DNA from 3 places in the Duganella vulcania genome. Region 1 is predicted to be linked to each of the others. Evidence: predicted binding sites of a transcription regulator. Region 1 holds the regulator's gene; each other region holds the start of a gene.

Region 1 (10,392 bases):
CCACGGTCGCGATCGCGTTGGCGGCGTCGTGGAAGCCGTTCATGAAGTCAAACACCAGCGCCAGGGCGATCAGGACGCCCAGCACGTAGATGCTGATTTGTAGGGTATGCATATTGGACGTTTCTTTTTGTAGTTATGCGTTACGCGTTTTCAACGATGATGCCTTCGATGATGTTGGCCACATCTTCGCAACGGTCGGTCACGGTTTCCAGGATCTCGTAGATGGCCTTCATCTTGATCAGGTTGCGCACGTCCGGTTCGTCGCGGAACAGCTTGGACATGGCGGCGCGCATCACGTGGTCGGCGTCCGATTCCAGGCGGTCGATCTCTTCGCAGATGGCGACGATCTGGCGCGAGTTGTCCATGTTGTGCAGCAGGGCCACGGCGTCGCGGACCTTCTCGGTGCAGGCCAGCACCAGCTCGGCCAGGCGCTTGGCTTCCGGCGTGACCGAATGCAGGTCGTACAGCGAGACGGTCTGGGCCGCGTCTTCCAGCAGGTCGAGGATGTCGTCCATGCGGGTGATCAGCTTGTGGATGTCGTCGCGGTCGATCGGCGTGATGAAGGTCTTGTGCAACAGGTCGACGGTGGCGTAGGTGATCTTGTCGGCCTGCTTTTCGATGCTCTCGATCGCGTGCACGCGATTTTCCAGATCGTCGAAATTGGACATCAGGCCCAGCATTTCTTTTGCACCTTTGACGCACAGATCGGCGTGCTGGTTAAACAGGTCAAAAAATTTGCCCTCGGTGGGCATCAAACGTCCAAACATTTTATTCTCCGGTTCATGTTTACTGCAGATCGCCGCCCGGGGTAAGGACGGCTTAAAGATTAATCGCCCTGGCTTAATCGCCTTGATACAGCGCCAGGTTACCGACGTAGTTGCCAAACTTGGTGTACTGGCCGATCCAGGTCAGGCGTACCGAGCCGATCGGGCCGTTACGCTGCTTACCGATAATGATCTCGGCCGTTCCCTTATCGGGCGAGTCCGGGTTGTAGACCTCGTCGCGATACAGGAAGATGATCACGTCCGCATCCTGCTCGATAGCGCCGGATTCGCGCAGGTCGGACATGACGGGACGTTTGTTGGGGCGTTGCTCCAGCGAGCGGTTCAGCTGCGACAGCGCGATCACCGGGCACTGCAGCTCCTTGGCCAGGCCTTTCAGCGATCGGGAAATCTCGGAAATCTCCGAGGCGCGGTTGTCGCCCGGCGTGGAGCCCTGCATCAGCTGCAGGTAGTCGACCACGATCAGGCCCAGCTTGCCGCACTGGCGCGACAGGCGGCGCGCGCGGGCGCGCATCTCGATCGGGTTCAGCGCCGGGGTCTCGTCGATGTAGACCTGGGCGTCGTTCATTTTCTGGATGGCGTGCGTCAGGCGCGGCCAATCCTCGTCGTTCAGCTTGCCGGTACGCAGGCGGTGCTGGTCCAGCTGGCCGACCGAGCCCAGCATACGCATGGCCAGCTGCACGCCGCCCATCTCCATCGAGAACACGGCCACCGGCAGGCCCTCTTCCACCGCGACGTTCTCGGCGATGTTCATCGAGAACGCGGTCTTGCCCATCGACGGACGGCCGGCCACCACCACCATGTCGCCCGGCTGCAGGCCGGAGGTCATGCGGTCGAGGTCGATCCAGCCGGTCGGCACGCCGGTGATCTCGGAGCCGGAATCGCGCGAGTACAGCTCGTCGATGCGCTCGACCACCTGGGTCAGCAGCGGCTGCACCGGCAGCCAGCCGGCCGCACCGCGCGCGCCCTGCTCGGCGATGGCGAAGATCTTGGACTCGGCCTCGTCGAGCATCTGCTTGACTTCCTTGCCCTGGGGCGTGAACGCCTGGCCGGAAATTTCGTCGGCCACCGTGATCAGCTGGCGCAGGATGGAGCGATCGCGCACGATCTCGGCGTAACGGCGGATGTTGGCGGCAGATGGCGTGTTTTGCGCCATCGCGTTCAGGTAGGCCAGGCCGCCCACGTCCTCCGCCTTGCCCAGCTGGGTCAGGGTCTCGAACACCGTGATGACGTCGGCCGGCTTCGAGCCGTTGATCATCTTGACGATCTGCTCGTAGATGATGCGGTGGTCGTAGCGGTAGAAGTCTTCGGGGTGCATCATGTCCGCAATGCGGTCGAACGCCGCATTATCGCGCAGCAGGCCGCCGATGACGGACTGTTCTGCTTCGATGGAATGCGGCGGGACGCGGAGTGAATCGACTTGCGGATCGGAGGGGGCGTTCATGGCGCGAATTATACCTGCTTGCTTGAGCCGTATTACAAATTTATGACGAGAAAAAAGCCGGGCAAGCCCGGCTTTTTCAATGGTGTTGCAACACTGATCAGACGTTTCCGCCTGAAAAAGTATTAGGCAGCTTCGCCCACGACAGCAACGGTCACTTCCACCACCACGTCGGTGTGCAGAGCAACGCTTACTGGGTGCTCGCCAACGGTCTTCAGAGGACCGGTAGGCATGCGCACGGCAGCTTTTTCAACAGCGAAACCAGCTTTGCTCAGGGCTTCAGCGATGTCGAAGTTGGTCACGGAACCGAACAGACGGCCGTCTACACCAGCTTTTTGCGAAACGTTCACGGTCATGCCGTTCAGTTTCTCGCCTTGGGCTTGAGCGGCAGCCAGTTTCTCGGCAGCGGCTTTTTCCAGTTCAGCGCGCTTGACTTCGAATTCAGCAACGGCGGACGCGGTAGCGCGGCGAGCCATTTTTTGCGGAATCAGGAAGTTACGTGCGTAACCGTCTTTGACTTTAACGACTTCACCCAGGTTGCCCAGGTTGACGACTTTTTCTAACAGAATGATTTGCATAGTTCTTCTCCAGGATCTTATCTAGACGACGCAATTAAGCGTGGTGCAGATCGGTGTAAGGCAGCAGCGCGAGGTAGCGAGCGCGCTTGATTGCGGTGTCAACTTGACGCTGGTAGTGCGCCTTGGTACCGGTCAGACGTGCTGGCATGATTTTGCCGTTTTCCTGGACGAAGTCTTTCAGGGTGTCGACGTCTTTGTAGTCAACTTGTTCTACGTTTGCTGCGGTGAAGCGGCAGAACTTCTTGCGCTTGAACAGTGGGTTTTGTTGCTTGCGCTTTTCTTTCAGCTTGAGCTTGTTTTTGTCGAACTTTTTACCGAATGCCATTTTAGGCTCCTGTATCTAAATTGAGCTGTCTGGGACAGCACTAAAATCAATGATGTGAAACACCAGGCTTTTGCTATTGCGATTCTTCTTGTTCAGGAAACCGGTGAACTGATACATGCCTGCCAGTGGCGCCTGACTGAAGCGGCCTGAAATCTCGCCAGCGGCAACCGCGGCAACTTCAAACTCGCTCAATCGGGCGATGCCTGCCTCGACCTGCTGCGACCGGTGCTGGAGTACAGCGTTCACGATCGGCATGCCGGCCGGGGTGTAGCGCAAGGCGTCCCGTTCGGCGATCAAGGCAATCAACTGGAGCTGATTCAGCTCGGTTCCCGGTAACAATTAGGCCGCAGGAGCAGCAGCGGCTGCTGGAGCTTCGGTGCGATGCGATTTCGCTGCATCTTCACGTTGTACCGACTTCATCATCGGCGAAGGAGCGGTTTCCGCTTTCTTCATCTTGACGGTCAGGTGACGCAGCACGGCATCATTGAATTTGAAGGCGGTTTCCAGCTCGACCAGGGTCTCGTTGTCGCATTCGATGTTCAGGCAGATGTAGTGTGCTTTAGCCAGTTTCTGGATCGAGTAAGCCATCTGACGACGGCCCCAATCTTCAACACGGTGCACGGCGCCGCCGCGGGTCGTTACGGTGGTTTTGTAACGCTCGATCATGGCGGGCACTTGCTCGCTCTGGTCCGGGTGGACGATAAATACTATTTCATAGTGACGCATGCAAACTCCCTTAAGGACTGTGAATATAGCCCACCCTGGCGTCAAGACAGGTGTGGGAAGAGGTAAGCCCGCGACTATATCAGCTTTCCCTGCAAAAGACAATCTGCCCGCCACATGAATTTATTTCGCTCAAAGCAACAAATTCCCTTGCTTTTCGCTTCACACTGTACAAAAATACAGACTGTCTATATACACAGGCCTAAAGCACTCTATGATCAAGCTCACCGCAAGACAGGAACAAATTCTCAATCTGATCAAGGATGCCATCGAGAACACCGGCTTCCCGCCGACCCGTGCCGAGATCGCCAATGAACTGGGCTTCAAGTCCGCCAACGCGGCCGAGGAGCATTTGCAGGCGCTGGCGCGCAAGGGCGCGATCGAGATCGCCGCCGGCACCTCGCGCGGCATCCGCCTGCTGGGCGTGCATGCCGAACCGGCCACGCCCAAGGTGCCGGTGTCGCTGATGATGTCGCTGCCGCTGATCGGCCGCGTGGCCGCCGGCTCGCCCATCCTGGCGCAGGAAAACCTGGAGACCAGCTACAGCGTCGATCCGGCCATGTTCTCTTCCAAGCCGGACTACCTGCTGAAGGTGCGCGGCGAGTCGATGCGCGACGCCGGCATCATGGACGGCGACCTGCTGGCGGTCAAGAAGGTGGACAGCGCCAAGAACGGCCAGATCGTCGTGGCCCGCATCGGCAACGATGTCACGGTCAAGCGCTACCGCAAGACCGGCTCCACCGTCGAGCTGCTGCCGGAAAACCCGGACTTCAAGATCATCAAGGTCGATCCCGAAGCCGACGAGTTCGCGCTGGAAGGCCTGGCGGTCGGCCTGATGCGCAGCTGGCACTAAAGACCACGCAAACATCGGCCTCGGGTTACGCATCAGGCGCCTAGCGCTTGCCCGCTGTCTCCGGCTGATGCGACAGGTCGCGCGCGCTCAGGGCAAGGTCGCCTTGACGGCCTTCCCACGCGCTCTGCGCCAGGGCGACAGCGTCGGCCTGGCGCTTGGCCTCGTCCGCCACTTGCACGAACACCTGGCTCATCAAGGCCTGGGCGGCGCCCATCTCATCGTCCGTCATCAGGTCGGCCAGGTCGGCGGGGATGCTCTTGCCGACCGGGAGCGCGGCGTTGTAGTTGGCCAGGAATTGATCGTAACAGTCGTGCCAGGCGGCCAGCGCCTGCGTGAGCGCCGGCCCGCCCGCCGTGGCCGGGCGCATCGGGATGTTGGGCTGCTTGCAATTGAAACGGGCCAGCGCAATGTCGGCGCCGTCGTAGCGGCTGGTGTAGTACTCGATCTCGGCTTGCCGCGCCAGGCGGCTGGCCTGGTCGCCGGCGAAGGCGCTACTCGACAGCACGGTCAATGCCAGAACCCATGCTGCCCTCATATCGCCTCCGCGCTTAGCAAAATTGAAAGCCTAGGTTATCACAGCTTGAGGCTGCGCTCAGCAAGCTTCCAGTGCGCAGGTGAAATCGTCCAGCAGATCGTCGGTGTCCTCGATGCCGACCGACACCCGTATCAGCGACTCGGCGATGCCCATCGAGGCGCGGCGCTCGGCGCCCATCTCGTAGAAAATCGTGTGCGCCACCGGGATGATCAGCGTGCGCGTGTCGCCCAGGTTGGAGGCCGGAATCGCCAGCTTCAGGCGATTGAGGAAATCGAAGCAGTCGATGCCGTCCTTCAGTTCAAAGCTCAACAGCGAACCAAAACTGCGGAACAGCTCGCTGGAGATCGCGTGCTGCGGGTGCGACGCCAGCCCAGGATAATAGACAGCGGCCACGCGCTCGTCGCTTTCCAGCAGGCGGGCCAAGGCCAGCGCGTTCGCGCTGGTGCGTTCCATGCGCAGCGCCAGCGTCTCGGCGCCGACAGCGATGTGGTGCGCCGCTTCCGGCGCCAGCGAGGCGCCGAAGTCGCGCAGGCCCTTGGCGCGGATCTGCGCCAGCCCCCATTGCAGCGGCGCGGCTTTCTTGTAGTTCTCGTAGATGTTGGCGAACCGGGTCCAGTCGTAGACGCCGGTGTCGGTCAGGCTGCCGCCCAGCGCGTTGCCGTGGCCGCCGATCGACTTGGTCAGCGCGTTGACCACCAGCCCGGCGCCCACCGCTTTCGGGCGGAACAGGTAAGGCGTGGTCATCGTGTTGTCGACGATGTAGAGGATGCCGCGCTCCTTGCACAGCTCGCCGATGCGCTTCAGGTCCGCCACTTGCGTGCGCGGATTGGCAATGGTTTCGACGAACACCACGCGGGTCTGCTCGGTGATGGCGGCGGCCACGTTGGCGACATCGGTGGCGTCGACGAAGGACACGCCCACGCCCTGCGCCATGGTGGTCTGCCACAGGCTGTTGGTGTTACCGAACAAGAACGACGACGACACCACATGGTCGCCCGCGCGCAGCAGCGACTGGAACACGGCGCCGATCGCGCCCATGCCGGTGGCGAAGCAGATCGTGCCGACGCCCTGCTCCATCTTGGTGACCTTGTCTTCCAGCGCGGAGATGGTCGGGTTGCCCTGGCGGCCGTAGCGGAAGCCCGGCTCCTTGCCCTGGAACACAGACGCCAGCTGGCGCGCGTCGCCGTAACCGAAGGCGACCGAGGTGTGGATGGGCTTGTGCAGCGAACCGTGCTCGATGCCTTTCTGGCGATCGTTGTGCAGGATGGTGGTGGTGAAGCCGTAATTCTTCTTGTCGTTCATATTCGCGTATTCAAAAAAAAAGCCCGGTGCGGCGTGAACCGCACCGGGCGCGACATCAGCCTTCGGCGGTCGCGAGATTCAGGTTCAGTTGCGAGCGGCCCGCATCCTCGGGGGCGGAGGCCTTCGGATGGTGGCGCGCGTATTCCAGCTTGTCCAGGTAGTCCTTGGAGATGTCGCCGGTGACGTACACGCCGTCAAAGCACGACGCCTCGAAGTTCTTCAACGCCGGATTGACGTCGGAGATGGCGCGCTTCAGCGCGTCGATGTCCTGGTAGACCAGGTGATCGGCGGTGATTTCGCGGCATACTTCCTCGGTGCTGCGGCCGTAGGCGATCAGCTCGTCGCGGGTAGGCATGTCGATGCCGTACACGTTAGGGAAGATCACCGGTGGCGCCGCCGAAGCGAAGATCACTTTCTTGGCGCCGGCTTCGCGCGCCATCTGCACGATCTCGCGGCTGGTGGTGCCGCGCACGATGGAGTCATCCACCAGCAGCACGACCTTGTCCTTGAACTCGGAAGCGATGGCGTTGAGCTTCTGGCGCACGGACTTCTTGCGCGCGGCCTGGCCCGGCATGATGAAGGTACGGCCGATGTAGCGGTTCTTGATGAAGCCTTCGCGGTATTCCACGTTCAGCGCCAGCGCCAGCTGGATCGCGGCCGGACGCGACGAGTCCGGAATCGGCATGACGACGTCGATCGCGCCATCCTTGAATTCGCGCTTGATCTTCTCGGCCAGGTACTCGCCCATCTTCAGGCGGGTGGCGTACACGGAAGCGCCGTCGATCACGGAATCCGGACGGGCCAGGTAGACGAACTCGAACACGCAAGGATTGAGCGAGGGATTGTCGGCGCACTGGCGCGAATGCAGTTGCTTGTCGGCGTCGATGAAGACGGCCTCGCCCGGCGCGATGTCGCGCACGAAGCGGAAGCCCATGCCTTCCAGCGCCACGGACTCGGAAGCGATCAGGTACTCGGTGCCCTGCTCGCTCTCGTTGATGCCCAGGCACAGCGGACGGATGCCGAACGGATCGCGGAAGGCCAGCAGGCCGACGCCGGCGATCTGCGCCACGGCAGCGTAACCGCCGCGCACGCGGCGATGCAGCACGGTCACGGCGTCGAAGATGGTGTCGGCGTCGATCGAGATGCCGGTGGTGGCTTTCTGGATCTCGTGGGCCAGCACGTTGAGCAGCACTTCCGAGTCGGAATCGGTGTTGATGTGGCGGCGGTCGTTCTGGAACATTTCCTTCTTGAGCTGTTCCCAGTTGGTCAGGTTGCCATTGTGCGCCAGCGTGATGCCGAACGGCGCGTTGACGTAGAACGGCTGCGCCTCTTCCTCGCTCGACGAGCCGGCGGTTGGATAGCGGCAGTGACCGATGCCGGAATTGCCTTGCAGCGTACGCATGTTACGGGTACGGAAAACGTCACGCACCAGGCCGTTGGCCTTGTGCATGGCGAACATGCTGCTGTGATTGGTCGCGATACCTGCCGCATCCTGGCCGCGGTGCTGCAGCAGCAGCAATGCGTCATACAGCAGTTGGTTGACAGGTTGATGAGAAACGACGCCGACGATGCCACACATGATGTTGCTCCTGGACTGGTGCTACTGATTTAAAGAATTCAAAAATTCACATGCTGCGCCATGGCAGCGGGAAGGAAGGCTTTCACCGTATGCGCTCCGGTCTCCGCGAGCGGACTCAATCGCGCATCCTTCCAGAATGCTTGTTGCGGTATCGACGTCATCCCGCACAGGATGACGCCCGCCAAAACGATGACCAGGCCGCGGCCGAAGCCGAACACCATACCCAGCGCGCGGTCCACGATGCTGAGACCGCCGGCGTCGAGCAAGGCGCCCAGCGCCATGCCCAGCAGGCCCGTCAAAATCTTCACCCCGACAAACAGTGCGATAAAGGCAAGGATCAGCCGCAGCACCTCGCCCGGCACCACCGGCGGCAGCATCGGCGCCAGCGCGGCGGCGTAGGCGTTGGCAACCACGAAGGCCACCACCCAGCCCGCCAGCGACAACACTTCCTTCACCAGACCCCGCATCATGCTGATGATGACCGACGCGACCAACACAAAAATCACCAGGTAATCGAATATCGTCACGTCGGGCGCCTGCTGGATCAGACGGTTTCGAGGCGGCCGTTCAGGCCCATGGCGCTCAGCTTGGCCCGCACTTTTTCGGCCTCATCCTTGTTGGTGAACGGTCCCACGCGCACGCGGGTGATGTCACCGGACGGCGTCTTCTGGGTGTAGGAGCTGATGCCGGCTTTCTTCAGTTTGTCGCGCAGCTCGTCGACCTTGGCCTGGTCGCTCAGCGCGGCCACCTGCAGCACGAACTTCTGGGCGGATTCGGCGGCCGGCTTGGCGGCGGGCTTGCCTTCCAGGATGGCCAGGGCGCGCGCGTCTTCCGAGGTCGCGGCCGGCTTGGCGCTGTCGGCCTGCTTGGCGGCCTTGGCTTCGGCCAGCTTGCGCTCGGCTTCGGCCTTGGCCTTGGCTTCGGCTTTCGCCTCGGCCTGCTTGCGTTCGACTTCCTGCTTGTAGTCGGCGTCCTGGCGGGCCTTGGCTTCGTTGTCGGCCTTGTTCTTGGCGATGGTGTCGGCCTTGGCCTTGGCTTCGGCTTTCAGTTCGGCTTCGTGCTTGGCGGTGTCGACCTTGACGGGGGCTACCGGCGGCGGCGTGACGGGTGCGGCGACGACGGGTGCGGCGGCTGGCTTCGGTGCTGCTGCCACGGCGGCGGGCTTTGATGGCTTGACGTCGTCGACGATCTCTTCGCGGCTGTCCAGCGCAGCGCTTTGCGGCACCGGCGCGGCTGGCGCCGGCGCAGGCGCGGCCTCGGCCGGCTTGTCCTTGGCCGGGATCTTGATATCGATGTCGGACGCCAGCGGCTTCGGTTCGGAATCGAGCACCATCGGCAGGCCGATGGCCACGCCCAGCGCCAGCGCGATGGCGCCGACCAGGCGGCGGCGCGCGCGTTTCTTTTCCGGCAATACAGGATCGTCCGCTTCGCGGTCTTTGCCGCGGCGGGATTTGGCGGAACCATCCGCCGACGAGGCACGCTTGGAGCGTGCGCGCTCCGTCGCGGCCTGGTCATCTGCGCTGGTGTAATAGCCGCTATCCTGACCAGCGGCCTCTTGCTTGTTTTTACCGAGTTTCGAGAACAAGCCCATGCGTGATTTCAGTCCTGTGCGTTCAATGGAATGCGGATTTTCGCGCCGCCATGACGCCGGCGACCGTGAGGAAAGATCCAAAGACCACAATTCTATCATTCTCCCCGGCTCGGCTGATCGCATTTGCGTACGCCGCGGCCGGATCGTCGAAGATATTGATGGTGCGTTCGGCCTTTTCAGGCTGGACGATCTGCACCTTGGCCGCCAGTTCCGAGGCGGTTGCCGAGCGCGGCGACGGCAGCGTGGCCAGGCACCAGTGGTCCACGTGCTCGGACATGGCGGCGATCACGCCGTCGATATCCTTGTCGTGCATGGAGCCGAACACGGCGTACGTGTACGGGTGGAAGCCCATATTGCCCAGGTTCTGGTTCAGCGCCGCGGCGGCGTGCGGATTGTGCGCCACGTCCAGGATCACGGTCGGGCGGCCAGGCAGCACCTGGAAGCGGCCCGGCAGCTCCACCGTCACCAGGCCGGTGCGCACTTCCTGCGCGCCGACCGGCAGTTCCAGCTTCAAGGCCTCCAGCGCGGCCAGCGCGGCCGAGGCATTGAGAAGCTGGTTGGCGCCGCGCAGGCTCGGGTAGGCCAGCGAGTTGCGGCGCTGCGAGCGGCCGCCGTAGTTCCACTGCTGCTTGTCGCCGGAATAGTTGAAATCGCGGCCCATCAGCCAGAGGTCGGCGCCGATG
Region 2 (10,392 bases), on a different contig from region 1:
CGACGCGCTGCGATACGCGGTCGGTAACCATCGACACGTACAGTTCTTTCTTGATGTCCGCGCCTTCTTCGATCAGCAGGCGGCGTACTTTCTGGCCTTCAGGGCCGGTCTGGTGCGTGACCAGCTGCATGCCCATGATTTGCTCGGCGTATTCCTTGACTTGTTCCAGCGACTTGGCAACTTTCACGCCGCCGCCTTTACCACGGCCACCTGCGTGGATCTGTGCTTTCACAACCCAGACCGGGCCGCCCAAGGTTTCAGCAGCTTTGACTGCTTCTTCAACGGACATGCACGGAATACCGCGCGGAACCGTCACTCCGTATTTTCGGAGGATTTCTTTGCCTTGATACTCATGGATTTTCATGCTGGCTTCCCTTCTGATGCTGATGTGTAAAAATCGGTTGATACTGCGAAATGTGTGAAACTGGTAAGCAGGGATTGCTACGCGCCACCTGGTGCTGCTTTGGCCACCCAGCGCGGGTAAAACTGCGCCACTGCCCCACCGTCGGTGCGCAGGGCATGGCATTTGTCGAGTTGAAACGGCTTGTGGCGCGGCACGCCTTGGTCTTCGGTAGCCGCGTCGTTGGTCGACCAGACATCGTTGGCGAACGCCTGCACCGCGGCCGTGGGCAGGATCTGCGCCAGTTCGGTCAGGTGGGTGCAGCCGGCGGTGCCGGCCAGGCGTTGCTTGAGCTCGTGGCGGAAACCCTTCATCAGGTTCAGGCCGACGAGCTGTTTCTTGTAATCGGGGGCGATGGTGTCGCAGTAACCGGGATACGGCACGGCATCGGATGCGGCTTCGGCATCGACGATGGTCAGTTGCAGATCGACGGTCAAACGCAGGTGCAGGTCGTGCAGGGGCGTGCCGGCAGCGCGCGGGCCGGAGGCCAGCATGGTGTCGATGACTTTGATGTCGGTAATATGGGCGTCAAGATCCCACAGGCCGTCATCGCGCGCGTACGCTTGGACGGCAATTGCACGCGTGTGCCGCAGCGCACGTCGGGTAACTGGGGTTGACAGGGACATAAGACCGATGCCGCTCTCGCGACAGAAATTTAGTAAGCAGCCATGTGCTGAATCGCACGTGTCCGCAGCTTCTACGGACAACTACCGCACCTGCGGCGCTGCAAAAACCCCAAAAGTGTAGCACATCAAGACCGTCAGTTGCGTCAGAACATATCTTTTGGACGGAAATATGGGCGTTTTGAGAGTTTTATTACAAGAAATTCATAGGTCTTATTTCAGTCATGGAAACATTGCATGGTGCGGCGCGGCAGCGGCTCAATCGTCTTCCGGCGCGCCCTTGAGCACGGTCTGCACGGCGCGCTGGGAAAACCCCCGCTGCAGCAGGAAGCGCATCTGCTTGTTGCGTTCCTGCGGATCGGCCGCCACGGTGCCGAACTTGCGGTTCCACACTTCCACGCAGCGTTCGGTCTCGCCCTCGGCCAGGCCGGCCTTGAGCTCCTGCAGCTCTTCGCCCTTGATGCCGTGGCTTTGCAGCTCGGCGACGATGCGGCTGTTGCCGAAGCGGGCCGAGCGGCGGTGGATCAGCGCCTCCGAGAAGCGCTCCTGCGACAGCCAGTTGTTCTTTTCCAGCAGGTCGAGCAGGGCTTCGACGTCGTCGCCCTCCTCCGCGTAGCGCGCCAGCTTGCGGCCCAGCTCCATGCGGCTGTGCTCGCGCATCGACAGGAAGCGCAGCGCGCGTCCCTTCAGGCTGAGTTGCGGTGCTGCCATAAAATCCTCCGCACAATGAGAAAACCACCGGCTGCATCAACAGCGCGGTGGTTCGGGATGAAGCGGACGCGGCTTACGCGGCGTCGGCCTTGTCGCCCTTGTCCGCCTTGTCGACGGATTTCAGCTTGACCACGGTGCTGTCGGCGGCCAGCGGCGGCAGTGCGCGCACGCCCAGCGATTCGCGGACCTTGTTTTCGATTTCCCACGCCAGCTCCGGACGCTCCTGCAGGAAGATGCGGGCGTTGTCCTTGCCCTGGCCGACGCGCTCGCCGTTGTAGCTGTACCACGAGCCGGACTTCTCGACGATCTTCGCTTCCACGCCCAGATCAAGAATCTCGCCCTCGCGCGAAGTGCCCGCGCCGTACAGGATGTCGAAGTGCGCTTCCTTGAACGGCGGCGCGATCTTGTTCTTGACGACCTTGACCTTGGTCTCGTTGCCGATCACCTCGTCGCCCGATTTGATCGAGCCGGTGCGGCGGATGTCCAGGCGCACGGAAGCGTAGAACTTCAGCGCGTTGCCGCCGGTGGTGGTCTCCGGGCTGCCGAACATGACGCCGATCTTCATGCGGATCTGGTTGATGAAGATGACCAGGGTGTTGGTGCGGTTGATCGAACCGGTCAGCTTGCGCAGCGCCTGGGACATCAGGCGGGCTTGCAGGCCCGGCAGCGAATCGCCCATGTCGCCCTCGATCTCGGCGCGCGGCGTCAGCGCCGCGACGGAGTCGACCACGACCATGTCCACCGAGCCGGAACGCACCAGCGCGTCGCAGATTTCCAGCGCCTGTTCGCCCGTGTCCGGCTGCGAGATCAGCAGCTCGTGCAGGTTGACGCCCAGCTTCTGCGCATAGCCCACGTCCAGCGCGTGCTCGGCGTCGATGAAGGCGCAGGTGCCGCCCAGTTTTTGCATTTCCGCGATGGTTTGCAGCGTCAGCGTGGTTTTACCGGACGATTCAGGACCGTAGATTTCCACCACGCGGCCGCGCGGCAGGCCGCCGACGCCCAGCGCGATGTCCAGGCCCAGCGAGCCGGTCGACACCACTTGCACGTCCTCGATCGGCGCGTTGGCGTCCATGCGCATTACGGAGCCTTTGCCGAATTGCTTTTCAATCTGGGCCAGCGCGGCAGCCAGCGCCTTAGCCTTTTCAGATGCAGGTACAACAGCTTTTTTATCGTCCATAATGTTCTTTCAACCAGTGAGTGGGTGCAAATTCGCTGAATTCGTCGGTACAGGCAGCACTGTATAAAAAAACAGTGCTTAATGCAAGCACGATTTTTAAACAATTTTGAGATCGCACAAAAACTCGCCACCCTGCGCGAAATGCAACACAATACAAGCTTCTGCAGCCGGAGTGTTTTACATGCGTATTTTACTTGCCGAGGATGACAGCGTGCTGGCCGACGGCCTGACCCGCTCGCTACGCCAGTCCGGCTACGCCATCGATTGCGTCGGCAACGGCCAGGAGGCCGACACCGCCCTCTCGACCCAGGAATTCGACCTGCTGATCCTCGACCTGGGCCTGCCCAAGCTGTCCGGGCTGGAGGTGCTGCGCCGCCTGCGCGCCCGTTCCTCGCTGCTGCCGGTGCTGATCCTCACCGCGGCCGACTCGATCGAGCAGCGCGTCAACGGCCTCGACCTGGGCGCCGACGACTACATGGCCAAGCCCTTCGCGCTGTCCGAGCTGGAGGCGCGGGTGCGCGCGCTGACCCGGCGCGGCGCCGGCGGCGGCGCCACCGTGGTCAAGCACGGGCCGCTGAGCTACGACCAGGTCGGCCGCAGCGCCTACATCAACGACCAGATGCTGGACCTGTCGGCGCGCGAGCTGGGCCTGCTGGAAATCCTGCTGGCGCGCAGCGGCCGGCTGGTGTCCAAGGAACAACTGGTCGACCACCTGTGCGAATGGGGCGAGGAAGTGAGCAACAACGCCATCGAGGTCTATGTGCACCGGCTGCGCAAGAAGATCGAGGTGGGCGGCATCCGCATCGCCACCGTGCGCGGCCTGGGCTACTGCCTGGAGAAATTCTCGGACGCCGCCAAGTGACGCCGCCGGCCTCGCCACCGCAGGATCTGGAGTACCAGCCGCCGGCGGCCGAGGCGGACGACGAGATCCAGCATTCGCTGTTCGGCGAGATCCTGGACTGGATGCTGGCGCCGCTGCTGCTGCTGTGGCCGATGAGCATCGCGATCACCTACCTGGTGGCCAAGTCCATCGCCAACCAGCCGTTCGACCACGCGCTGGAGGACAGCGTGACCGTGCTGGCCCAGCAGGTGCGCGCGGTGGACGGCAAGGTCATCAAGGGCCTGTCCGGCCCGGCGCGCGACATCCTGCGCGCCGACGACGTCGACAACGTCTACTTCCAGATCCAGGGGCCGCACGGCGAACATGTGGACGGCGACCGCGACCTGCCGCCGCCGGTCATCGACGAGGACGACAAGCCGCGCAGCAGCGTGCGCTTCCGCAACGACACCATGCACGGCACGCCGGTGCGCGTGGCCTACGCCTACGTGCGGCTGGAGCGCGACGCGGTCGACGATCCGCAGCTGGCGCTGGTGCAGGTGGCCGAGACGCTGGAGAAGCGCGGCCAGCTGGCCAACGCCATCATCAAGGGCGTGATCCTGCCGCAGTTCATCATCCTGCCCATCGTGCTGGCCCTGGTGTGGTTCGCGCTGGCGCGCGGGCTGTCGCCGCTGGCGCAGCTGCAGGAGCGCATCCGCGCGCGCAGCTCGGACGACCTCAGCCCCATCGCCTCCAACCAGGTGCCGGAGGAGATCTCGCCGCTGGTCACGTCGCTCAACGACATGCTGGCGCGGCTGTCGCTGTCGATCGAGATGCAGAAGCGCTTCATCGCCGACGCCGCGCACCAGATGCGCACGCCGCTGGCGGGCATGCGCATGCAGTCCGAGCTGGCGCTGCGCCAGACCGACAGCGGCGAAATCCACCGCTCGCTGGAGCAGCTGGCCAAGAGCTCGGAGGCCGCCACCCGCCTGGTCAACCAGCTGCTGGCCCTGGCCCGCGCCGAGAACCAGCCGCAGGCCGGCACCGCCATGCTGCCGCTGGAATTGTCCGAGCTGGCGCGCAGCGCGGTGCAGGACTGGGTGCCGGCCTCGTTCGCGCAGCGCATCGACCTGGGCTACGAGGCGCCGGCCGAGCCGGTGCACATCGTCGGCAACCCGACCATGCTGCGCGAGCTGCTGTCCAACCTGATCGACAACGCGCTGCGCTACACGCCGGCCGGCGGCAGCGTCACCGTGCGGGTGCGCGGCGATGCCGAGCACGGTTTCCTGGAGGTCGAGGACACCGGCCCCGGCATCGCCCAGGCCGAACGCGGGCGGGTGTTCGAGCGCTTCTACCGCATCCTCGGCAACAAGGCCGAGGGCAGCGGCCTGGGCCTGGCCATCGTGCGCGAGATCGCCCAGCAGCACGGCGCCGAGGTCGACATCTACAACAATCCGCGCGCGCAGCAATCGAAGCTGCCGGGCGCACTGTTCCGGCTGACCTTCCCGTTGCCGCCGCGTCCGCAGGAACCGGAAAGCGAGCCGCCGTACTATGGATAAGACCGTGATCCGCGCCCGGCACTGGGAACGCACGCGCCGCCTGACCGCGCTGCTGCTGCTGGCCTGGCTGGCGACCGGCTTCTGCGCCGCCTTCTTCGCCCGCGAGCTGGCCGGCCTGAGCGTGTTCGGCTGGCCGCTGTCGTTCTACCTGGCGGCGCAGGGCGCGTCGCTGGTCTACCTGGCCATCCTGGCGGTGTACGCCTGGCGCATGCGCAAGCTGGACCGGGCGGCGGCAGAGGCAACGGAGCCGCGCGCATGAAGGCCTCCCGCACATTCTTCCAGCGCCTGCGCAGCTACTACCTGCTGTTCACCGGCGGCTTCGCCTGCTTCCTGGTGGCGCTCTCGGTGCTGGAGCAGGAAGGCATGTCGCGCACCTGGATCGGCTACCTGTTCATGTTCGCCACCATCGTGCTGTACGCGTCGATCGGCGTGCTCAGCCGCACCTCCAACGTGCTTGAATACTACGTGGCCGGACGGCGCGTGCCGGCCATGTTCAACGGCATGGCCACCGCCGCCGACTGGATCTCCGCCGCCAGCTTCATCAGCCTGGCCGGCGGCCTGTACCTGCACGGCTTTGACGGCCTGGCCTACATCATGGGCTGGACCGGCGGCTACTGCCTGGTGGCGCTGCTGATCGCGCCCTACCTGCGCAAGTTCAGCCAGTACACCATCCCCGACTTCCTGGCCGCCCGCTACGGCGGCGGCGACGGCGAGGGGCCAAGCGGGCGCGCGGTGCGCATCCTGGCGGTGGCCGCCACCATCATCGTCTCCTTCACCTACGTGGTGGCGCAGATCTACGCGGTCGGGCTGATCGCCTCGCGCTTCACCGGCGTCGACTTCTCGGTCGGCATCTTCCTCGGCCTGGCCAGCATCCTGGTGTGCTCCTTCCTCGGCGGCATGCGCGCCATCACCTGGACCCAGGTGGCGCAGTACATCATCATCCTGGTGGCCTTCCTGATGCCGGCCATCTGGCTGTCCGGCAAGCACACCGACAACCCGATCCCGCAACTGGCCTACGGCAAGCTGCTGCCCAAGCTGGGCGCGCGCGAAAACGTGCTGCAGAACGATCCGAAGGAGGCCGAGGTGCGCGCCATCTTCCGCCAGCGCGCCGACGAGCTCGACGCCCGCCTGCGCGCGCTGCCGGCCGCGTGGGAGGCGGGCCGCATCGAGCTCCAGCGCAAGCTCGACCGCGTCAAGCTGCGCAACGCCTCGCTGCTGGAGATCCGCAACGCCGAGCGGGCGCTGATCGCCTATCCGAAAAACGCCGACGAGGCCGCGCGCAGCTGGAGCGAGGCGCGCGACCAGAACCTGGCGCGCGCCGAGCCGATCACGCCGCACGCCACGCCCTACCCCGGCGACGCCGAGACCTCGGACATCAAGCGCAACAACTTCCTGGCGCTGGTGTTCTGCCTGATGCTGGGCACGGCCGCGCTGCCGCACATCCTGATGCGCGCCTACACCACGCCGTCGGTGCACGAGACGCGCGTGTCGGTGTTCTGGACGCTGTTCTTCATCCTGCTGATCTACCTGACCATTCCGGCGCTGGCGGTGCTGGTCAAGTACGACATCTACAGCGCGCTGGTCGGCAGCGACTACGCCCACCTGCCCAACTGGGTCTCGTACTGGGCCAATGTGGACAAGGCCAATCCGCTGTTCAGCATCAGCGACATCAACCACGACGGCGTGGTGCAGCTGGCCGAGATCACCATCGACGCCGACGTGCTGGTGCTGGCCACGCCGGAGATCGCCGGCCTGCCGTACGTGGTGTCCGGCCTGGTGGCGGCGGGCGGGCTGGCCGCCGCGCTGTCGACCGCCGACGGCCTGCTGCTGGCGATCTCCAACGCGCTGTCGCACGACGTGTACTACAAGATCGTCGACCGCGGCGCCTCGACCCAGAAGCGGGTGACCATCTCCAAGCTGCTGCTGCTGGGCGTGGCCTTCATCGCCGCCTACGCCGCCTCGCAGAAACCGGGCGACATCCTGTCGCTGGTGGGCGCGGCGTTCTCGCTGGCGGCGTCGGCGCTGTTCCCGGCGCTGGTGCTGGGCGTGTTCTGGAAGCGCGCCAACTACCAGGGCGCGCTGGCCGGCATGACGACCGGCTTCGCGGTCTGCCTGTACTACATGTTGCACGCCAATCCGACGCTGGGCGGCAGCGTGGCCGGGCAATGGTTCCACATCGCGCCCATCTCGGCCGGCATCTTCGGCGTGCCGGCTGGCCTGCTGACGCTGGTCGCAGTCAGCCTGCTGACGCCGGCGCCGGCGCCCCAGACCGGCGCGCTAGTCGACTACATCCGGGCGCCGGAAGCGTGATTGGCGGCGCGGCCGGCATCCGCGGTAAACTAAGCGGCAACGACCAGGAAGAACCGATGACACCCCCAAGCAGACAAGCCATCCTCCGCCGCCGCATCGCGGCTTGCGCGCTGCTCGCCGCCACGCTGGCCGGCGGCGCCCGCGCGCAGCAGTACCTGTACCGCGGCATGGCCGCCGACCCGGCCACGCCCGGCCAGCCAGTGCTCCAGGTCTCCGCGCTGGGCCTGACGGTGCGGCCTGGCGATGTCGCCCATCCGGACGCCGGCGCGCTGGTGCAGCCCACCGACGGCCACGGCCACGGACAAGGCATGTCGGTGATCTGGTCGGACACCGACGCCGACGCCTGCCAGCTGCCGCCCTTCGCCCGCCCCGCCGGCGGCAACTGGAACGGCACCGGCAATCCGGAATCGGTCCGGGTGTGGCGCCTCGACCTGATCGCCCATCCCCTGCCCGGCACGCTGGCGTCGGCCCCGGACCCGGTCGCCGGACCGCGGCCGGCGCCGTCCCACGCGGTGGTGACCACCGTGGTTCCCGGCATGGAACTGGCGCGTTTCCAGACCACCGTGGGCGCCACCGCCGCCCACTGGGTCATCGTGCCGCCGCCGGCGCAGGCCTGTCCGTTGAACTGAGCGGAACATGAGGGCATGGCGGATTTGATAACTTAGTGCTATTGTGCGGGCACCGTCCATTTCAAATACGACCATGAACCTGCGCCCTCTCCTGCTGCTGGCCTTTGCCGCCAGCCAGGCTTTCCACACCGTCCAGGCCGCCGACGCGCCGCCGCCCCGCCCATCGGTCGAAGACTTCTTCGGCAATCCGGAATTCAACGAGGCGCAGCTCTCGCCCAGCGGCAAATTCCTGGCCGTCAGGGTCGGCTCCAGGGACAAGCGCGACCGCCTGGCCGTGGTGGAACTGGCAACCAACACGGTCAAGGTGGTGGGCAACTTCAGCGATGCCGACATCGGCCGCTTCCAGTGGATCAGCGACGAGCGCCTGGCCTTCACCGCCGCCGACCACCAGCTGGCCCAGGGCGACCAGCGCTACGCGCCCGGCCTGTACGCGATCAACCGCGACGGCACCAACTTCCGCCAGCTGGCCAAGCGCAACGGCCAGCCCTTCATCACCGGCGGCTCGGGCAGCTCGCTGACGCGCGACCTGCTGCCGTGGCACACCTACATGCTGGACCAGCCCGGCGCCCAGGACTCGGAATACATGTACGTGCTCAACATGAGCATCAGCGGCCCCGGCCAGGTGGACCGTGTCGACCTGCAGCGCATCAACACCCTGACCGGACGCGTGGCGGCCACCATTCCCCGCCCCGGCAACAGCATGAGCTGGCTGCTCGACAGCAAGGGCGAACCGCGCCTGACGGAAACCGTGAAGGAACGCACCAGCGAGGTCTGGTACCGCGATCCGGCCACCAACGACTGGCGCAAGCTGACCGGCTTCGACAGCTACACCGGCGGCAAGAACGCCTTCACGCCGCTGGCGTTCGGGCCGGACGGCATGCTGTACGTGATCACGAACAGGCACAGCGACCTCATGGCGATCCACAGCTACAACCTGGCCACCAACACCATCTCCGACAAGCCCATCGTCAAGCTGGACGGCTATGACTTCCGCGGCCGCCTGATCATGGAGCGCGACAAGATCCTCGGCGTGCGCTATAAGACCGACGCCGCCGGCACGGTATGGTTCGACCAGGGCATGAAGGCGATGCAGGACAAGGTCGACACCATGCTGCCCAACACCATCAACCTGCTGACGCCGCCTGCACAGCCGCAGGCGCCGTGGGTGCTGGTGCGCGCGTTCAGCGACGTGTGGCCTTCGCGCAGCTTCCTGTACAACCGCGACACCCAGCAGCTGAACGCCGTCGGCGCCAGCTATCCATCCATCAATCCGAACCAGATGGCGCACAAGAACCTGGTGCACTACAAGGCACGCGACGGCCTCGACATCCCGGCCTGGCTGACCGTGCCGCAGGGCGCCGGCAAGAACCTGCCGATGGTGATGCTGGTCCACGGCGGCCCGTACGTCCGCGGCGGCGACCTGGAGTGGGAACCGGAGGCGCAATTCCTGGCCTCGCGCGGCTACGCGGTGCTGGAGCCCGAATACCGCGGCAGCACCGGCTTCGGCCAGCGCCACTACCGCGCCGGCTGGAAGCAATGGGGCTTGAAGATGCAGGACGATATCGCCGACGGCGCGCGCTGGGCCATCGCCCAGGGCACGGCCGACGCCAGGCGCATCTGCATCGCCGGCGCCAGCTACGGCGGCTACGCCACGCTGATGGGCCTGATCAACGATCCCGACCTGTACAAGTGCGGCATCGACTGGGCCGGCGTCACCGACATCAACCTGATGCACGACGGCCACTGGGCCTATGTGTCGGACTTTTCGGAAGGCTGGAAGCAGTACGGCATTCCTGAGCTGGTGGGCGATCCGGTCAAGGATGCCGAGCAGCTGAAGGCCACGTCGCCGCTGCTGCAGGCCGCGCGCATCAAGCAGCCGCTGCTGCTGGCCTACGGCGGCGCCGACCAGCGCGTGCCGCTGCCGCACGGCACCAAGTTCTACAAGGCGGTCAAGCAGACCAACCCCGACGTCGAGTGGATCGAGTACCCGGACGAGGGCCACGGCTGGGCGCTGCCCAAGACCCGCTTCGATTTCTGGACCCGGGTCGAGAAATTCCTCGACAAGCATATCGGCGCCGGAGCGCAGCATTGATGTCGCCGTACCGCCTGTCGGCCGCGCTGGTTCTGGCGGCGTGCAGCCTGGCTGCCTCGGCGACGCCGCCGGCC
Region 3 (10,392 bases), on a different contig from region 1:
AGCGGCAGTACGCCAGCGGACGCACACTGTTGACGATACTGGGACTGGCCGCGATTGCGATGGGCGTAATCGCCGCGTGGTGGATCACCCGTACCATCACGACGCCGATCAACGAGGCGGTGAAGGTGGCGGAGACTGTATCGTCGGGCGACCTGACCAGCGACATCCAGGTCAACAGCACCGACGAAACCGGCCAGCTGATGAACGCCCTCAAGACCATGAACGCGAACCTGGTCAACATCGTCGGCCAGGTGCGCAATGGCACCGACTTGATGGCCACCGCCTCGACCGAGATCGCCGCCGGCAACCAGGACCTGTCCTCGCGCACGGAGCAGCAGGCCAGCTCCTTGCAGGAAACCGCGTCCTCGATGGAGGAGCTGACATCGACCGTGCGCTTCAACGCTGAAAACGCCCGCGAGGCCAACAAGCTGGCGGCCACCGCATCCGAGATCGCCAGCCGGGGCGGCGCCGTGGTGGGGGAGGTGGTCAGCACCATGGGCTCGATCAACGACTCGTCGCGCAAGATCGTCGACATCATTTCGGTCATCGACAGCATCGCCTTCCAGACCAATATCCTGGCCCTGAACGCGGCGGTGGAAGCCGCGCGCGCAGGCGAGCAGGGACGCGGCTTCGCCGTCGTGGCGTCCGAGGTGCGCAACCTGGCGCAGCGCTCGGCCGCAGCGGCCAAGGACATCAAGGGCCTGATCGACGATTCGGTGCAGAAGGTGGCGCTGGGTTCGGACCTGGTCGACAAGGCCGGCCAGACGATGAGCGAAATCGTCACCAGCATCAGCCGCGTCACGCAGATCATGTCCCAGATCAGCCATGCCAGCGAAGAGCAGAGCCTCGGCATCGCGCAGGTGAACGACGCGATCACGCAGATGGACCAGGTGACGCAGCAGAACGCGGCGCTGGTGGAGGAGGCCGCGGCGGCGGCGGAATCGATGCAGGAGCAATCGGCCAAGCTGGCCGAAGTGGTCGGCGTGTTCAAGCTCGATGCCTCGCAGATGGCGATGCAGGCGCGCGCCTTGCCACCTGCGCGGCCGCGCGTTGCGTCGCCTGCACGGCGTCCGGCGCCGGCGGTGGCCGCCCAGCCCACGAAGGCCCTGGCAGCGGCGCCCAAGCGCACGGCCGTGGCGTCCAGCGAATCCGACTGGGAAGAGTTCTAAGCAGCGCGGCGCGCGCCTTCGGTACAATGGCGGCCTATGACGACCAGTACCGGCGGCACCGCCGCTCCAGCCACCCCATCACCCGCGCGCGCGCAATGCGCCGCCTGCCTGCGACCGCAGCGGACCTGCATCTGCCGCTGGGTAGCGCGCTTGCCGAACGCGGTGGAGGTGCTGATCCTTCAACATCCGATGGAAGTACACAACGCCAAGGGCAGCGCGCGGCTGCTGCATCTGAGCCTGGCCAATAGCCAATTGGAAGTAGGGGAGGCCTTCGCACCGGAGCACCTGCAGGCGCTGTTGTCGCCCGAACGCCGCAGCGTGCTGCTGTACCCCGACACCGCCGAGGACAAGTCATTGGGCCTGACGCCCGCGCAGCCGTTCGATGCGGCTTGGCTGCGCGAGCCGCAGCGCCTGCGACTGGTGGTGCTGGACGGGACCTGGCGCAAAAGTCGCAAGATGCTGTATCTGAATCCGGCGCTGCAAGGCTTGCCGCGCCTGCCGCTGCGCGACACGCCGCCGTCGCACTACCTGATCCGCAAGGCGCACCTGCCGGACCAGCTGTCCACGCTGGAGGCCACGGTCTACGCGCTGGCCCAGCTGGAAAACGATATAAACAAATTCAATCCGCTGATCGACGCCTTCGATGGTTTCGTCGCCCAGCAGGCTGGCTACGTGGCGCGGCCGCCGTCAGGCGATCAGCTTTAAGCCTGGCGGCAGGGCCTCGCCCAGCATGCGTTTTTCGTCGGCCTGGTCGAGCTGCACCACCTCGCGCACCATGGCGCCCCAGCTGGCCGGCGCGCCAATGGCGGCAAGGCGCCGCAGGATTTCCGCCCGAAGCGCCTCGCCGATATCGCGCGAGCGGTCGCCCGTCATGCGCGCCAGATGGGCGGCGGCGTAACCGGCCGGCTCCACCTTCTTCCAATCCAGCGAAAGGATCACGGCCAGCCATTGCTCGACAACCGCCGACTCCACCACATCATGTGCGCTGCCGTGGAAAGGCTGGCGCGCGCCGACGCGGCTCAAACCCCAAAGGAAGCGTGCCTGCGCCGCTTCCGCCTTGCCGACATCGGCCGAGCCGCTGCGGGTCTTGTTGGCTGCGGCCTTGCTCGCGGCCTTGGTCGCCGCCTCCAGCCGGCCCAGCATCCAGGCGCCGATTTCGGCCTTGTAGCTGCCGGGGATGCGTTCCAGCGAAGCGCCCAGGCGCAGCATGTCTTCCTCGCTGCCGTTGACCAGCGTCTGTGGGCGGCGTCCACGTTCCTGTTCGTCGGCCTGCACGTTGAAGGCGAAATCGTCCAGCACGCGCAGCTGCGCTTCCACACTCAGGCCGCCGGCCACGCGGCGCCACAACGTCCACCATTCGGCGCAAACCTGGCTGTCCTTGTGATGCTGGACGCCGGTGTCGAACATGGCCCACAGCTGCTCGATGCGCCACTCGTCCAGCGTGTAGCCGAAGCCGGGCCGCAGGCAGTAGCCGCTCAGGTTCAGCCACGCGCGTTCATGCTCGGACGAGCGGCGGCGGCCTTTGGCGCGCTGCATCAGCGCGTCGAACAGGCGGCGCAGCAGCGGCGTGGCCCAGCTCTCGCGGCTGCCCAGCAGGTGTTCGAGCTGCGTGCGCAGCTGTTTGACTTCCTTGATGTCGACCTGCTGCGCGCGGCTGCCAAAGATGCGGTCTATCTTGTCGATGGCCGCGTCGAAACCGGCCGGCATGGGCGCTTCTTTCGGCGCTGCGGTATCGCTGTCCTCTTCGACGGCAACGCCGCGCAGCTGGAACTCCAGCAGCCAGCGCTGGCCGCCTTCGATGGCGACGCAATGCACGTCCAGCGTACCCACCTCGCTCAGCGTGGCGGCCAGCTGCACCGGGATCTCCTTGCGGGCGTCGGCGCTGCTGCTGTCGCGCAGCACGGTGGCGATAGGCGGTAGTTGGATGTATTCGTCGGCTTGCAGCTCGACCAGCTCACCGGCTTGCGGCGGCGCGGCTTCGGCAATCGAGGAGGCTAGGTGGAAGCGCACCGGCCGTCCCAAACGCAGCGCGAAGGTGCGGTCGGCCAGCAGGATTTCGCGGTTCTCCGCGCTGCCGCGTGGCAGGATGCAGATGGCGCGTCGCGGCTTGTCCTGGCGCGCCTCGTCGTCCAGCAGCAGGAAGTAGCTGCGCGGCGAGCCGCCGCCGATCACTGGCGCTTGCCCTGCCTGGCCCAACGCGTAGGCGACGCCGCCGCGTGCCACCGCCACATCGGGATTGTCGTTATGCAGAACGGTCAACGGCCGCCCGCGCCAGTTGGTCAACGTGGCTTCGAGCCGTGCGGCCAGCGCATGGGCGCGGAACACGCCGCCGTTGAGCAGCAGCGTATCCGGAACGGGGATGGTGGAGTCGTCCGCAGCGATGCCCAATGCCTCGCGCGCGGCAGACGCGTGCTGGCGCAGGAAGCTGGCGAGGTGGCGCGTGATGGCCGCATCGCTGGCATAGGGCAGGCCGAATTCGACGATGGCGCCACGGCCGCGCTGCGCCGGTTCCCGCGCTGCGTTGAGCGGGAAGAAGCCGTCCACCACCAGTGCCGCGACTTCATCGCGCGTCAGCTCGGCGGAGCGCGAGCTGCCGATCAGGCGCGAGCCGGAACCAAGTAGCGTGACGGTAGTGCGCTCCGGCGCATCGGCGGCCAGCAGCAATTCCTTCGCGGCCCGGCAGCGCTCCGCCAGTTGCGACAGCCGGCTGGCCGACAGGCGCGCCTGAGCGGCGTCGCCACTAGCCATGCGCGCTTCCACCAGATGCGCCAGCGCCAAGTCCATATTGTCGCCGCCGAGTATCAGGTGGTTGCCCACGCCGATGCGGCTGATCCGCGGCTGGCCGTCGATCATTTCGACCTTGATCAGACTGAAGTCGGTGGTGCCGCCGCCGACGTCGCAGACCAGCACCAGGCGCGTGTCCGCCAGGTCCGCGGCAAGCGTGGCGCGCTGGCGGAACAGCCAGTCGTAGAAGGCCGCCTGCGGTTCCTCCAGCAAGCGCAGGTCCGGCAGGCCGGCGATGCGCGCCGCCTCCAGGGTCAACGCCCGCGCGCCTTCGTCGAACGAAGCGGGGATCGTCAGCACCAGCTGTTGGCGTTCCAGCGGATGCGCAGGGAAGCGCGCATTCCACGCCGCCCGCACATGCGCCAGGTAGGAGGCGCTGGCCGCCACCGGCGACACCTTGGCCACATCGGCTTCCGCGCCCCACGGCAGTATCGGCGCCATGCGGTCGACCTGGGGATGCGACAGCCAGCTCTTGGCGCTGGAAACCAGCCGCCCCGGCACCTGCGCGCCCAAAGCGCGCGCCAGCCGGCCAACCACCACCTGCGGCAGGCCCGCGACATCGGCCGAAGGCCAGGGCAGTTGCAGGTCGCCATCCGCCAGCTCGCCCTGCGCGGGGTGATAGCGCATCGACGGCAGCAGCGCGCCGGCGCCGACTTCACCCGGCGCCACCAACTGCTCGATCTCGAACAGGCGTATCTGCGCGCTGCCCGGTTCCGAATAAGCCAGCACCGTGTTGGTGGTGCCGAGATCGATGCTGACGACGTATTGGCTCATGCTCAGGCTTGGGCACCCGCGCGCACGTCGAACTCCACCTTCCAGCGCTGGCCGTCGTTGGCCACCGCTTGCAGTTCCAGCGTGCCCGACTCGGTCGCCATCGCATGCAGGCGCACCTGCACCACATCGCTGACGGTGCGGCCTTCGGTCGACAGCGTCGCCTGGATCTCGTTCAACTCGATCAGCTCATCGGCGCCCCAGAAGTCCAGCAGGTCGCCAATCTGGTCCTGCCGGCGCACCGACGAACCGAAGAAGCGGAACTGCACCGGCTCGCCGACCACCAGGCCGAACTCCTGGTTCGGCAGCTCGATCTCGCTGCCTTCCTCCATGCCGAACGGCGCCACGCACAGCGCCTGGATGGGCGGCTCCATGCCGGGGATGGCAGGCATCGACGATTCGATCGCCACGTAGTACGCACGCGCCGTGCCGCCGCGAATGCGCACGCCGCTGCCGCGCCGCACGTAGCTGTAGTAGGCCGCGCCGCGCGCCACCGCCAGGTCCAGGTCCGCGCCGCCCAGCATGCGCGCAGGTTCGGAGCCTTCCATGTACAGCCAGTCGTTGATGGTACCCATGATGCGCTGCGCCAGCAGCTCCGACTTGAACACGCCGCCGTTGAACAGCACCGCCGTCGGATGCAGGAAGGTCGCGTCGGCGCTTTGCTTGCCGGCGTAGCCTTCCAGTTCGCTGGTCGCGCCGAGCTGGCGTGCCAGGAACGCCGCCAGGTGGCGCGTGATGCCCGCGTCCTGCGCGTACGGCAGGCCAAGCTGCGTCAGGCCCGCGCGCGTGCGCACCGCCGGACGCGCCGCCGCATCCACTTGCGGGAAGAAGCCGTCGAGGATGAAGGTGGTCACCTCGTCGCGCGTCAACTCGGTGCGGATCGAACCGCCGATCAGTTTCGAGCCACGGCTTGGCACCACGATAGGCCAGGTGTCGACGCTGGCATCGGCTAGCAGTTTTTCCTTGGCGGTGCGGCAGCCGTAGGTCAGCGCGCGCATCTGCCACGCGTCGAGCTGCGTGCCGTTGGCGGCCAGCTTGCGCGCCACCAGGTGCGCCAGCGCCAGGTCCATATTGTCGCCGCCCAGCAGGATATGGTCGCCCACCGCGATGCGGTGCGGTTCCAGCACGCCGTCGCGTTCCAGCACGGCGATCAGCGAAAAGTCGCTGGTGCCGCCGCCCACGTCCACCACCAGGATAATGTCGCCCGGCTTGACCTCCTTGCGCCAGCGGCCTTCGCTGCCCTGGATCCAGCTGTACAGGGCTGCTTGCGGCTCTTCCAGCAACGTCAGGTTGGTGTAGCCGGCGGCGCGTGCCGCGTCGGCCGTCAGTTCGCGCGCGCCTGGATCGAACGAGGCGGGGATCGTCACCGTCACCGCCTGCTCGCCGAACGGCGCGTCAGGGTAGGCCTGCTCCCACGCCTTGCGCAGGTGCGTCAGGTAGCGCGTGGACGCCTCCAGCGGCGAGACGCGCGACACTTCTTCCGGCGCGTCGTTCGGCAGCAGCGCGGAGCGGCGGTCGACGCCGGGATGGCTCAACCAGCTCTTGGCGCTGGAGACCAGGCGGATAGGCGTGGTGGCGCCACGGCTGCGCGCCATCTCGCCGGCGACGCTGGTCTGTTCTTCCGGCGACTGCGGCCATGGCAGGCTCAATTCGCCCGGCGCCAGTTCGTCCGCGTGCGGCAGGTAAAGGAAGGACGGCAGCAGCGGCAGCTCTTCCACCGTGCCCGGTGCGGTCAGCTGGGGAATGGCCAGCACGCCGTGCCGGGTTTTCTCGCCGTCGCTGGCGCCCAGGTCCACATAGGACAACGCGCTGTGCGTGGTGCCAAGGTCGATGCCGATGGCGTAGCGTGGGTCGCTCATAATTCCACCTCCGCAGGCGCCAGGATGGACGCGTCATGCGCTTCCGCCAGTTTCGGCAGGCGCACGTTGGAGGCGCGCCAGCCGCGATGGCTCAAGGCGCCGCGGAACGGCGCGCTGCCGACCACATTGCCGGTCAGGCGCACGGCGCTGGCGTCGAAGCCTTCTTCCAGCACGATGCGGCTGCCTTCGGCCTCGCTGCGCACCGCTTCGATGGTGAAGTGCTCGCGCAGCACCTTGCTGCAGCCTTCATGCACCACGCGCGCGGCGGCGCCGATGTCGGCGTCGGAATAGGCGCTCAGGTTCTCCTGGGTGAAGTCGATCAGGCGCGCCTCGCGCTGGAACAGGCTTAGAAGCTGCAGGGCCGCATCCGGCGTCGCCACGCGCAGCGGTGCGGGGGCCGGCGCTGGCTTCGGAGCAGGCGTTGCCACCGGCGCGGCGGCCGGTTGCGGCGCGTCGTCGATGCGCGTCAGGCGCGCTGCGTAGTCGGCGTCGGACAGGGCGCGGAAAAAGGCGCCGATCGCGATCGATATCCGGCTAAAAAAAGACGGCAATGGTTGACTCGAATTGTTCATGTTTGTGTGCTCGTATCGGGTGAGCCGGGGCGCCGCATCGGCGGCATCCTGGCGAGGTGTGGGTTGGGGGCGCGCAAGGCGCGGGGAATTCCATCCCCCGGAAGTCCTGCATGATACCAGCTTGACCACGTTGCCCCCAAGGCAGCAAGCCCGCGCGATTGATATTTAGCTTGATATCGCGTTTTCAAGCGCATAGAATACTGTCTATATATACAGTAGTTTGGTGCCGCAATGTCCCACGATGAAAATAATCAAGAGCATGTGATGCTGCCGCCGCCCTCGCTGAAGGGGCAGAAGGGCCGTGGCGCGGTGTCGAACCTGCAGGGCCGTTTCGAGGTCAACGTCCGCGAGGCCTACGATGACGGCTGGGAGCGCGAAGAGGCGGAAGCCGCGCCGTGGAAGACGGTGGTCACGGACGAGCTCTGCAAGTCCATCCTCAGCCGCAACGCCTCGCCGGATTTGCCGTTCAGCGTCTCGCTCAATCCGTATCGTGGATGTGAGCACGGCTGCATCTACTGCTTCGCGCGGCCCACGCACAGCTATCTGGGCCTGTCGCCGGGCATGGATTTCGAGAGCAAGATCTTCGCCAAGGTCAACGCGCCGGAAATGCTGCGGCGCGAACTGGCCAAGCCGAGCTACGAGCCGTCCTCGATCGCGCTCGGCGTCAACACGGACGCCTACCAGCCCTGTGAGCGCGAGCGCAAGCTCACCCGCCGCGTGCTGGAGGTGCTGCAGGAGTGCCAGCATCCGGTGGGCCTGATCACCAAGTCCTCGCTGATCGAGCGCGACATCGACATCCTGTCCGCGATGGCGGTCAGGGAGCAGGCCGGCGTGGCCATCACGCTGACCACGCTGGACCCGGCCATCGCGCGCACGCTGGAGCCGCGCGCGGCTGCACCGGCACGCCGCCTGCGCACGATACGCACGCTGACCGACGCCGGCATTCCGGTCGCGGTCAGCGTCGCGCCCATCATCCCCTTCGTCACCGAGCCCGACCTGGAGCGCATCCTGGAAGCGGTCAAGGAGGCCGGCGCCGTCAGCGCGCATTACACGGTGCTGCGCCTGCCATGGGAAGTGGCGCCGCTGTTCCACCAGTGGCTGCAGGCGCACTTCCCCGAGCGGGCGCAACGCGTGATGAACCGCGTGCGCGAAATGCGTGGCGGTAAAGACTACGACAGCACCTTCGGCGCCCGCATGAAAGGCGAGGGCGTGTGGGCCGAGCTGATACGGCAGCGCTTCAAGATCGCCACCGAACGCCTCGGCCTGACCGGGCGCGGCAGCCGCTTCCACAACATGGACGCGTCACAGTTCACGCGTCCGCTGGTGGTGCCGCCGCTGGGCGCGCGCGCCAAGGCGGCGGCCGATGCGGGGCAGATGGATTTGTTCTGACCTCAGTTCAATCTCAGTTCAGCTTGACGGAGAGCTCGACATCCTCCCCGAACGGCAGCGACATATAGCCTGACGCCGGTGAGCGCACCATCGCCACATATTCCGGATTCATGTCGGCGTTGTCTGCGATGATGAGCGCACCCGGCCGCAAGCGGCTCCGCACCAAGCCGAGGATCTCCGGGTAGAGCGCCTTGGCGCCGTCGAGCAGTAGCAGGTCGATCTGGTCCGGAAGATTGGTGGCGAGCGTCTCCAGCGCATCGCCAGCGCGGATGTCCACCAGGTCGAGCAGGCCGCCTTCCTCCAGATGGCCGCGCGCCCGCGCCACCTTGGACGGTTCGAACTCGCTGGTGATCAGACGGCCGCCGCCGTTGTCGCGCAGGGCCGCAGCCAGGTACAAGGTCGAGATGCCGAATGACGTGCCGAACTCGACCACGTTGCTGGCGTTGCAGCTGCGCGCCAGCATGTACAGCAGTTCGCCGGTCTGACGCGACACCGGCAGCGGCACGTCCTTCAGCCGATGGTAGAGGTTGATGTATTCCGTCTTGCTGTGCATCAGCCGGTCGCGCTCGTCCTTGGACAATTCGGCGACAGCCGGGATGGCGGAGATCTGCACCTTGGCCGCTTCGTCAAACAGGCGGTCAAGCAGTGGCGCGACGGGATTGGTGGTCAGGGTTGTCATGGGTGATTCCTTTCAAAAGAAGTACGGATATAATATGAAGAATCCTTCACATTTCATATTCGCGTTCCGGAACCACCTCATGACAGACCCTGCAAAAGCCAGCATCTCCTCGCGCAGGAAGCCCAAACAGGCGCGCTCGGCCGACCTGGTTTCGGCCATACTCGAAGCGGCTATTCAGGTTTTGGCGAAGGAGGGCGTGCGCCGCTTCACCACCACGCGGGTTGCGGAGCGGGCCGGCGTGAGCGTCGGATCTGTTTACCAGTACTTTCCGAACAAGGCATCCATCCTGTTCAGGCTGCAGGCGGACGAGTGGCGGCAGACGACCGAAATGCTGATCAACATCCTGCAAGACCTGCGCAAGCCGCCGCTGGAGCGGCTGCGCCTGCTGGTACACGCCTTCCTGCGCTCGGAGTGCGAGGAAGCCGAGATCCGCACCGCGCTCAACGACGCCGCCCCGTTCTATCGCGACACGCCCGAAGCGCATGAGACGCGCGCGGCGGCCGACCGTATCATCGAGCATTTCATGCGCGAAGCCCTGCCCAAGTCGCCGGACCACGTGCGCGCACTGGCCGGCGACCTCGTGATGACAACCTTCAGCTCAGTCGGCAAGCAGTTCTCGGAAACCCAGCGCACGGCTAAAGAAATCCACGCCTACTCGGAAGCGCTGGCCGACATGCTATGCGCCTACCTCGCCAGCCTGAACTAGTTCAAGCGCCTTCCAGCACAAAGGCCGCAGCCTGGAAATCTCCTTCCAGCACGACATCGATGCCACGTCCCATCCAGTAAGCGCCGCTGGCAACGTGCGGCGTCTGCGCCGTCGCGCTGCCGGAAATCGCACGCAGCGAATAATTCCGCTTCGGATCGAGCCCGCGCAGCTGGATGCCCGGCTGCGGATTGCGCCTGCCGCCAGAGTGCAGGAACGCGAACAGCACGGCCTGCTTGCCGTCCTGCGCCACGGACAGCGTGGCCGAGCGCGCCGCTCCGCGCTGCGGCGACACGAGACGGTACAGCTTCCCTCGCTGCACCGTCGACCGGATCGTCTTGTATTCCGCGACCAGGCGCTTTGCCGTGGCAAAATCCTCTTCCCGCCAGTGATTCAGGTTGGCACCGATACCCAGCGAACCCTGCATCGACGACAGGAATCGGTATTCCAGCGACGTGACGCGCTT

What was found. Region 1 encodes LexA, which represses DNA repair genes until DNA is damaged. Its sites were predicted from a motif close to ACTGTATNNNNATACAGT; they were not measured.
Positions count from the first base shown of each region.
Region 2: a site for LexA is predicted at 2,970-2,987, ahead of recA (recombinase RecA). Genes of this name have one in related genera too.
Region 3: a site for LexA is predicted at 7,355-7,372, ahead of GTP90_RS04300 (PA0069 family radical SAM protein). Genes of this name have one in related genera too.

Region 1 is NZ_WWCX01000055.1:23,379-33,770, forward strand. It holds gene GTP90_RS23555 (inorganic phosphate transporter) at 1-112, opposite strand, end outside; gene GTP90_RS23560 (DUF47 domain-containing protein) at 141-767, opposite strand; gene GTP90_RS23565 (replicative DNA helicase) at 841-2,226, opposite strand; gene rplI (50S ribosomal protein L9) at 2,349-2,801, opposite strand; gene rpsR (30S ribosomal protein S18) at 2,836-3,126, opposite strand; gene priB (primosomal replication protein N) at 3,142-3,447, opposite strand; gene rpsF (30S ribosomal protein S6) at 3,466-3,852, opposite strand; gene lexA (transcriptional repressor LexA) at 4,064-4,702, shown strand; gene GTP90_RS23595 (hypothetical protein) at 4,743-5,237, opposite strand; gene GTP90_RS23600 (cystathionine gamma-synthase family protein) at 5,295-6,539, opposite strand; gene purF (amidophosphoribosyltransferase) at 6,595-8,118, opposite strand; gene GTP90_RS23610 (CvpA family protein) at 8,157-8,645, opposite strand; gene GTP90_RS23615 (SPOR domain-containing protein) at 8,663-9,709, opposite strand; gene folC (bifunctional tetrahydrofolate synthase/dihydrofolate synthase) at 9,732-10,392, opposite strand, start outside.
Region 2 is NZ_WWCX01000018.1:26,601-36,992, forward strand. It holds gene sucC (ADP-forming succinate--CoA ligase subunit beta) at 1-364, opposite strand, end outside; gene GTP90_RS13215 (DUF2889 domain-containing protein) at 442-1,026, opposite strand; gene recX (recombination regulator RecX) at 1,282-1,734, opposite strand; gene recA (recombinase RecA) at 1,808-2,911, opposite strand; gene GTP90_RS13230 (response regulator) at 3,093-3,773, shown strand; gene GTP90_RS13235 (sensor histidine kinase) at 3,770-5,287, shown strand; gene GTP90_RS13240 (DUF4212 domain-containing protein) at 5,280-5,546, shown strand; gene GTP90_RS13245 (sodium:solute symporter family protein) at 5,543-7,597, shown strand; gene GTP90_RS13250 (hypothetical protein) at 7,654-8,226, shown strand; gene GTP90_RS13255 (alpha/beta hydrolase family protein) at 8,300-10,318, shown strand; gene GTP90_RS13260 (S9 family peptidase) at 10,318-10,392, shown strand, end outside.
Region 3 is NZ_WWCX01000002.1:273,836-284,227, reverse strand. It holds gene GTP90_RS04325 (methyl-accepting chemotaxis protein) at 1-1,169, shown strand, start outside; gene GTP90_RS04320 (tRNA-uridine aminocarboxypropyltransferase) at 1,206-1,874, shown strand; gene GTP90_RS04315 (Hsp70 family protein) at 1,857-4,727, opposite strand; gene GTP90_RS04310 (Hsp70 family protein) at 4,730-6,583, opposite strand; gene GTP90_RS04305 (DUF2760 domain-containing protein) at 6,580-7,155, opposite strand; gene GTP90_RS04300 (PA0069 family radical SAM protein) at 7,387-8,544, shown strand; gene GTP90_RS04295 (O-methyltransferase) at 8,558-9,223, opposite strand; gene GTP90_RS04290 (TetR/AcrR family transcriptional regulator) at 9,303-9,929, shown strand; gene GTP90_RS04285 (alpha-galactosidase) at 9,931-10,392, opposite strand, start outside.